2 regions of the Chromobacterium haemolyticum genome follow, and region 2 is predicted to be linked to the other one. Evidence: predicted binding sites of a transcription regulator. Region 2 holds the regulator's gene; the other holds the start of a gene.

What was found. Region 2 encodes FNR, which switches genes on or off when oxygen is low (the NO sensors DNR and NnrR bind a similar motif). Its sites were predicted from a motif close to TTGATNNNNATCAA; they were not measured.
Region 1: the regulator FNR is predicted to act here: its motif matches at 2,517-2,530, upstream of pflB (formate C-acetyltransferase).

What each region holds. Positions count from the first base shown of each region.
Region 1 covers NZ_AP019312.1:3,147,935-3,152,111, reverse strand. The annotation lists gene GYH29_RS14370 (HAAAP family serine/threonine permease) at 1-312, opposite strand, end outside; gene GYH29_RS14365 (formate/nitrite transporter family protein) at 1,549-2,376, shown strand; gene pflB (formate C-acetyltransferase) at 2,604-4,177, shown strand, end outside.
Region 2 covers NZ_AP019312.1:3,972,697-3,976,873, forward strand. The annotation lists gene GYH29_RS18200 (RNA methyltransferase) at 1-273, shown strand, start outside; gene GYH29_RS18205 (DUF1853 family protein) at 263-1,186, shown strand; gene fnr (fumarate/nitrate reduction transcriptional regulator Fnr) at 1,470-2,216, opposite strand; gene hemN (oxygen-independent coproporphyrinogen III oxidase) at 2,326-3,732, shown strand; gene GYH29_RS18220 (alanine/glycine:cation symporter family protein) at 3,800-4,177, opposite strand, start outside.

The sequences.
Region 1 (4,177 bases), 820 kb from region 2:
CAGCAGGGTAATCAGCTTGCCGGCGCCCACGCCGAAGTGCTCTTCCACTACTTCAGTGATGTCCGCGCCCGGCTTGGAGCTGGACAGCACGAAACGGGTGAGGCCGCGGTGAGCGAAAAAGGTCAGCGGCAGGGCCAGCAGCGCCATGACGATCAACGGCCACAGGCCGCCGATGCCGGCGTTGATGGGCAGGAACAGGGTGCCGGCGCCAATGGCGGTGCCGTACAGGCCCAACATCCAGACGGTATCTTGCTTGGTCCAGGAGGACGAAGCGCCTGATTTGGGCAGGGGGGTGGAAACGGCTTGAGACATGATATTGGCCTTCATTAAAGACAAATGGGGTAATCGTTTTGGCGCGTCGTTCGGCGGCGCGTCGTTTTCATCTCTTGCTAGACTTTTGGTCAGTAGCTGGAACCGCTGATTAGTGATTGCCGGCTTTCATTGATGTGCATGGTATAGGCAGTTGTACTGCGGTGGTTACACATTTCAGAACATCAGTTGATTCTAATCAACTTTATTTTGAAGCAAAACGAACATCCGAACAAATACTATTTAGAACCCATGACTTACAAATAACATGATAATTTGGTTTTATTGGCATTAAATTGCTCAAAATCGTGTTTGATGAATGATTGTTTCAAGAAAAACGGATCTATTCAAAAGTGTGCCAATTTTCGATTTGTCTTGCTTTCGTGTTGTTTTGCTTTTCATGTCTGAATGGATTCGAGCAGGCTGTGTCGAAAAATTGCCGTTGCAACAGCTTGTTCGAGCTAGCTTTGTCGTTTTCGAACACCGGAATGGCATATCCGCTCTTGCGCGTAGGCTGCCTCGCTGTTGTCTGTTCAAACTGGGGGTGTGTTTGTGTTTTCTTATTTAAGTCATTGACTATTAAAGGGTATGTTGGGGTTTTGCTTAGAGGGGAGGGTTTGGGGGCGGGGGCTTGCAAGCAGCGGAATGGCCTGTGCCTCCATAGGGGAGCCACTATATCAGCAAAGCTGGCGGCGCTCTGGGAAGTATGAAAATATGAAATTTAAGGCATAAAATATGTTCGAAAACGAACAAAAATATTTCAAAACGAACAATATTTGGTTGTTTTCTAACATGACTACGGCTTTCAAACATTCGTTTTGTATCTATGCTAATGATTTTCAATGTATTTTTTGTGTTTGTTATCGCGCCTGTTATGCGGGCGACGGCCTCTTTCTGGAAAAAGCGGCATCACACCTGAGTCCTGAGTAGTCAAAACGGATGCGGCGAATATGAGGTGTGAAAGTTGTGAATCCGAGCGCGCGACGGAAAGACCTAGGTTTGATGGTTATCAAACAAGAATGAAGCATTCCGAACATAAAATTTTCGTGAACCAACAATCCGTGCACCCGTTCGCGTGGGAACCAACCACCCAGGCAGCCAACAAAGGCATTGCAGCAACTGGGCTTGAGCCGGCCTCTCCGCCGGGCAGCCTTAGAGACGGCATAGTCAGTTGATAGGCTTCCTAATAAGGTTGACCCGCACGCAGGCGGCTCTGCCCAAGCTCGCGAAATGAAAAACATGAACCACGCCTCCACACTCGCCTACGTCGCGGCTGAAGCCGCCTCCAAACAGACCGTGCTGCGCCAGCACCCCGGACGCTATCTATTGAGCGCCGGCATGGCCGGCGCGCTGATCGCTGTCGTGCTCAGCGTCAGCCTCAAGCTGGGCCAGGTCTTCTTCGCCGTCGGCTCCCCCGGCTACTACATCGCCGTGGCCGGCTTCTTTGGCGTGGCCCTGGTCAGCATCATCGTCTGCAAGCTGGAACTGTTCACCAGCAATGTGATGTATTTCAGCGTGGGCGTGCTTAGCGGCGATTGCCGCGTGTGCAACCTGCTGCGCAGCTGGGCCATGGTCTACCTGGGCAATCTGCTGGGTGTGCTGTTGTTCACCGCGGTGTTCGCCGGAGCAGGCGGCATGGGCAGCCTGCCGGCCGACCACCTGCTGTTCAACGTGGCCGCGCACAAAGTGCACGCCGGCGGCTGGGAAATCTTCTGGAAGGGCGCGCTGTGCAACTGGGTGATCTGTCTGGCGGTGTGGGTGCCGCTGCGCATGGCCGGGGACGCCGCCAAGATGCTGATGATCCTGCTGCTGGTCTTCGTGTTCTTCTTCTCCGGCTTTGAGCACAGCATCGCCAATATGGCCTTCTTCTCGCTGGCCCTGCTGCACGGCATGCAAGGCCTGGACGCCGCCGCCATCCTGCACAATATGATTCCGGCCACCTTGGGCAATATCGCCGGCGGCGCGCTGGGCGTGGGCCTGGTGGTTTACCTGCTGGAGCGCCACACCCTGCCGGCGCGGCGCGAAGCCGCAAAACCGGCCGCGACGGCGCTCGGAACCAGTGTTTGATGTTCGTTTTCGAATGTAATGCGCCGGCTACAATGCCAGCGTATTGATTTGGTTTTGCATGGCATTGAAAATAAAGTGTTTTTTGTGAGGTTTTGCCAGCAGGGCGGCGGTGGCGGCCACCGCGTTTTAGTCTGCGGCAGTTGATCTTGATCAAACGATTTTTTTCGAAACCGAATGTACAATATGTTCAGTACTCAACATTTACTGATAGTTACTAGGAGGCACACATGGATGCTCTGAATCGTGACGCGACTCAAGCCAACCCCTGGCGCGATTTCACCGGTGGTGAATGGCAAAGCAAGGTGGATGTCCGCAACTTCATCCAGCTGAACTACAAGCCGTATGAAGGCGACGCCAGCTTCCTGGCGCCCGCTACCGCGCGCACCCAAAAGCTGTGGGACACCCTGAGCGAGTTGCTGAAAGAAGAACGCGCCCGTGGCGTGCTGGATGTATCCGCGGACCGCGGCAGCTCCATCACTGCGCATGACGCCGGCTACATCGACCAAGCCAGCGAAGTCATCGTCGGCCTGCAAACCGATGCGCCACTCAAGCGCGCCATCATGCCCAACGGCGGCCTGCGCATGGTTGAGAACGGCCTGGAAGCCTTTGGCTTCAAGCTGGACCCGGTCATCAAGGACGTGTGGACCCACTACCGCAAGAGCCACAACCAGGGCGTGTTCGACACCTACACCCCGGACATCATGGCCGCGCGCAAATCCGGCGTGATCACCGGCCTGCCGGACGCCTACGGCCGCGGCCGCATCATCGGCGACTACCGCCGCGTGGCCCTGTACGGCACCGACTTCCTGCGCGCCGAACGCCAAAAAGTATTCCATGAGCTGGACGACGCCGTTTTCAACGAAGACGTGCTGCGCCTGCGCGAAGAACTGTCGGAACAATTCCGCGCGCTGGACGAACTGAAGCAGATGGCCGCCAAGTACGGCTTCGACATCAGCCGCCCGGCCGTCAACGCCCGCGAAGCGGTGCAGTGGACTTACTTTGCTTACCTGGCCGCCGTGAAAGAACAAAACGGCGCCGCCATGTCCTTCGGCCGCGTCGCCACCTTCCTGGACGTCTACATCGAGCGCGATCTGGCCTCCGGCGCGCTGACTGAAGAACAAGCCCAGGAAATGATCGACGACCTGGTGATCAAGCTGCGCATCGTGCGCTTCCTGCGCACCCCGGAATACGACCAACTGTTCTCTGGCGACCCGACTTGGGTGACCGAATCCATCGGCGGCATGGGCGAGGACGGCCGCACCCTGGTGAGCAAGAACAGCTTCCGCTTCCTCAACACCCTGTACAACCTGGGCCCGGCGCCGGAACCCAACCTGACCGTGTTGTGGTCCACCCAGCTGCCGCGCGGCTTCAAAGACTTCTGCGCCAAAGTGTCCATCGACACCAGCTCCATCCAGTACGAAAACGACGACCTGATGCGTCCGCACTGGGGCGACGACTACGGCATCGCCTGCTGCGTGTCCGCGATGCGCATCGGCAAGCAAATGCAGTTCTTCGGCGCCCGCGCCAACCTGGCCAAAGCCATGCTCTACGCCATCAACGGCGGCGTGGATGAAAAATCCGGCGTGCAAGTGGCCAAGGGCTTCGAGCCGATCAAGAGCGACGTGCTGACCTACGAAGAACTGATGCCCAAGTTCGACCTGCTGATGGACTGGCTGGCCGCGACTTACGTCAAGGCGCTGAACTGCATCCACTACATGCACGACAAGTACGCCTACGAACGCATCGAAATGGCGCTGCACGACCGCGACATTCTGCGCACCATGGCTTGCGGCATCGCCGG
Region 2 (4,177 bases):
GGCGTGGACGTCGATTATCTGCGCGCCGACAGCGACGCGGCGGCGCTGGGCGAGGTGGAGGGCTTCTGCGGCCATCTGGAACAGACCATGGACAAGATCGGCTACTTCCGCCGCCGCAACAGCGAGCGGATGATGCGCCGGATGCGCACCCTATTCAACCGCGCCGGCCTGCTGCGCGAGGAGATCGACATCCTGCGCGGCTTCCTCAAACAGGTGCAGCGTGCTGCCGACGGCGAAGTCCGTCGCGACGCGCCCGGACCGAATGGCGAATAAGCCGCCGTTCACCCTGCCCTACGCGCATCCGGCGGTGCGCGATCTGGCTTTTCTTCTCACCGCGCCCTCTCCCTGGAAAAGCGGCGCGGACATTCCGCCGCACCGGCTGCTGGGCCCCGACGGCCCGGCGCTGCTGCAAGCGCTGGACGCTCATCCCGCCGAGCTGCGGCACTGGCTGGCGCGCCAGCCCACCCGCCGCCTGGGTCATTACGCCGAGCGCTTGCTATCGTTCTGGTTCCGCTTGGCGCCGCACATCGAACTAGTCGCCAGCAATCTGCCTGTGCGCGGTCCAGACGGCCGCACCGTCGGAGAATTCGACTTCCTTTTGCGCCTGGACGGCCAACCGCTGCACCTGGAAGCCGCCAGCAAGTTCTACCTGCAGCTGGGCCGCAGCGCCGATACGCTGACCGGCCCCAGCCTGCGCGACGCCTGGGCGCTGAAAGCCCATAAGCTGCAGACCCAGCTGCGTCTATCCCGTCACCCCGCGGCGCAAGCGACGCTGCCGGAAGGCTTTGCCGGCTGCGCGGTCGGCGCCCGGCTCAGCGGTTGGCTGTTCCACGCTCAAGACACCTCGCCGGAACCGCCGCCCGGCGCCCTGCCGCTATACGGGCAATACTGGCCGCTGCGCGGCGACTGGCCTGCGTTGAACGCGGACTCCCGCTGGGCCTGGCTGCCCAGGCTCAGTTGGCTGGCGCCTGCGCGCCTCTCGCGGGAACACACCGCCGATGCGGCGGAACTGCGCGCGCGGCTGGAACAGGCAGAGGCACCGCAATTGCTTGCCGAACTGCAACCCGGCCCGGACGGCGACTGGCATGAAGTGGCGCGAGGCTTCGCCGTTCCGCCGGGATGGCCTCAAGAAGCGCCGTTGTCGCGCTTGTTGCGGCAAATCGCGGACTGCGCGCCGCCGCAATGAAAAAGGCAAGCCTCATGGCTTGCCTAAGAGGCTGTTCATAATCTGCTGCGCTTCGTGATACGCCCCACGGTGAGTACCGCTTCGAAATGCTCATGTACCACTATGTACATTCCGCTTTCTCAGCGGTTTTCGCCTTGTCTCGCTCTTGCTCGCTAGATTTTCAACTGGCTCTAAGAACCTGTTTACGATCCGCTTTCTCAGCCGTTTTCGTCTGACCTCCTCTTGTCTCGCGAGATCATAAACACGCTCTTACGTCTTTCGCGGCTCCGTAGAAGCGGCGGGATCAATGACCGTTGGCGTGAGCACAGCCGGAAATCAGCGCCTTCAACTCATCCACCATCACCAACTGGATGTGCTTGTGATCGACCGTGATCCAGCCTTGCTGCTGGAACTTGGACAGCGTGCGGCTGACGGTTTCCAGTTTCAACCCCAGGAAGCTGCCGATTTCCTCGCGGCTCATGCGCAGGATGAAATCATTGGCGGCGAAGCCGCGGGTGGACAGACGCTGGGACAAATTGAGCAGGAAGGCGGCCAGGCGTTCTTCCGCCTTCATGTTGCCCAATAGCAACATTACATTTTGATCGCGAACGATCTCGCGGCTCATCAGTCGGTAGAAGTGGTGCTGCAAGGTGGGAATTTCGCGGCCCAGGCTCTCCATGCGGCTGAACGGCAACTCGCACACCTCGCTATCCTCCAGCGCGATGGCGTCGCAACCGTGAACATTGGCGGAAATACCGTCCAAGCCCATTAGTTCGCCGGACATGTGAAAGCCGGTCACCTGCTCGCGGCCGTCCTGACTGGCCACGCTGGTCTTGAAGAAGCCGGTGCGCACCGCGAACAGCGAGCGGAAGCCCTCGCCGCTGCGGAACAGGTACTCGCCGCGCTTCAAACGGCGGCTTTGACGGATCACTGCGTCAAGCTGGGTCAGTTCCTCGCGGTTGAGCCCCACTGGCAGACAGAGTTCCTTCAGGCTGCAGTTGGAGCAGGAGACCTTCAGGTTATGCAAAGAGATATGGTTCTGATCGGACATGGCATGTTTAGTACAAGCTTGCGACGAAGCTTGACCCTTATCAAAGCGAAATTCGCAGGATTTCCGCAAATTTACCAGTCCACCAGAGGTTTTGCCATCCAAATACGACATGAAGACCACCCACCCATTTTCTCCTGCCCATTTTGAATTCGACCGCGCTCTGATTGAACGCCTCGACGGGACAGGTCCTAGATATACGTCATACCCGACAGCAGATCGCTTTACGCCGGGTTTTGCCGAAAGAGACTACATCCACTGGCTACGGCAGCGCAGCATCGGCGCCAACCGGAAACCTTTATCATTGTACGCTCATATACCTTTTTGCAACACTATCTGCTACTACTGCGGTTGCAACAAGATCATCACCAAGGATAGCGGCAAAGCCGACTTGTATCTGGACTACCTGGAAAAGGAAGTCCAGATGGTCGCCTCCTGTCTGGGGCGCCGAGAGCAGGTGATACAGCTGCATTTCGGCGGCGGTACCCCGACTTTCCTGTCCGACGCGCAACTGGAACGATTGATGACCTTGCTCAAGACTCATTTCGAGTTCTTGAAGGAGGGGGAGTATTCCATAGAAATAGACCCGCGCAAAGTCAGTGCAGCTACAATTTTCAAGCTGGCCGAATTAGGTTTCAACCGCATCAGCGTCGGCATTCAGGACTTCGAGCCCGCGGTGCAGCAGGCGGTGAACCGCGTGCAGTCCGAAGCGGAAACTCTAGAGGTGATCCAGGCGACGCGCGACGCCGGCTTCAAGTCCGTCAGCGTCGACCTGATTTACGGCCTGCCCTTGCAGACCCGTGAATCGGTGCGTCGCACGCTGGACAAAGTGATCGCCATAGGACCGGACCGGCTGGCGCTGTACAACTACGCCCATTTGCCCACCGTGTTCATGCCGCAACGCCGCATCAACGAGGCCGATCTGCCGTCGCCGGAAACCAAGCTGGACATCCTGCAGGACTCGGTGCAACGCCTGGCCGACGCCGGCTATGTGTTCATCGGCATGGATCACTTCGCCAAGCCGGACGACGAACTGGCCTCCGCCTTGCGCCAGGGCCGGCTGCAGCGCAATTTCCAGGGTTATTCCACGCATGCGGACTGCGACATGATTGGCCTTGGCGTGTCCTCCATCGGCAAGGTCGGCCCCTGCTACAGTCAGAGCGCCAAAGATCTGGACAGCTACTACGCGGCGCTGGACAGCGGCCATCTGCCGGTGCTGCGCGGGCTGACGCTGGACAATGACGACATCCTTCGTCGCAGCATCATCCAGGGTCTGATGTGCCGTTTCTCGCTGTCCGTGGAAGCGCTGGAGGAAATTCACGGCATCAACTTCGCCGAGTACTTTGCGGAAGAGTTGCCGCAGATCCGCGAATATCAGCAACTGGGGCTGCTTTCCTTCGACGGCGACTTCATCATGGTGGAACCCAAGGGCCGTCTCCTGATCCGCAATATCGCGATGATCTTCGATAAGCACCTGCGCGAGCGCCGCACCCAGGCTCGCTACTCCAAAACCATTTAAGCCAGTCCCATGACAAAACAGCCCGCGTCTAAACGCGGGCTATTTATCGTTGGAGCCTGGCAAAAGCTTACCAGATGTCTTTTTCCACCTTGGCCGCCAGTTCCGGGTAATCCGCCACCTTGAACACAGGGGTGGACTCGCCTTGCTTCAGCTGACGCTCATAGTCCTTCAACACGATGAAGAAGTAACGCGACAACAACACAATGGCCACCAGATTAATCAAGGCCATCAAGCCCATGGCGAAGTCGGCCATGTCCCATACCAGCGGCAAGCTGGCCACCGCGCCGAACATCACCATCGCCAGCACGATCAGCCGGAACACCAACAAGATCCACTTGTTGCTGCGAATGAATTCGACATTGCCCTCGGCGTAAGCGTAATTGCCGATGATGGTGGAAAAGGCGAACAGGAACATCGCCACCGCGAGGAAGGACGCCCCGATCGG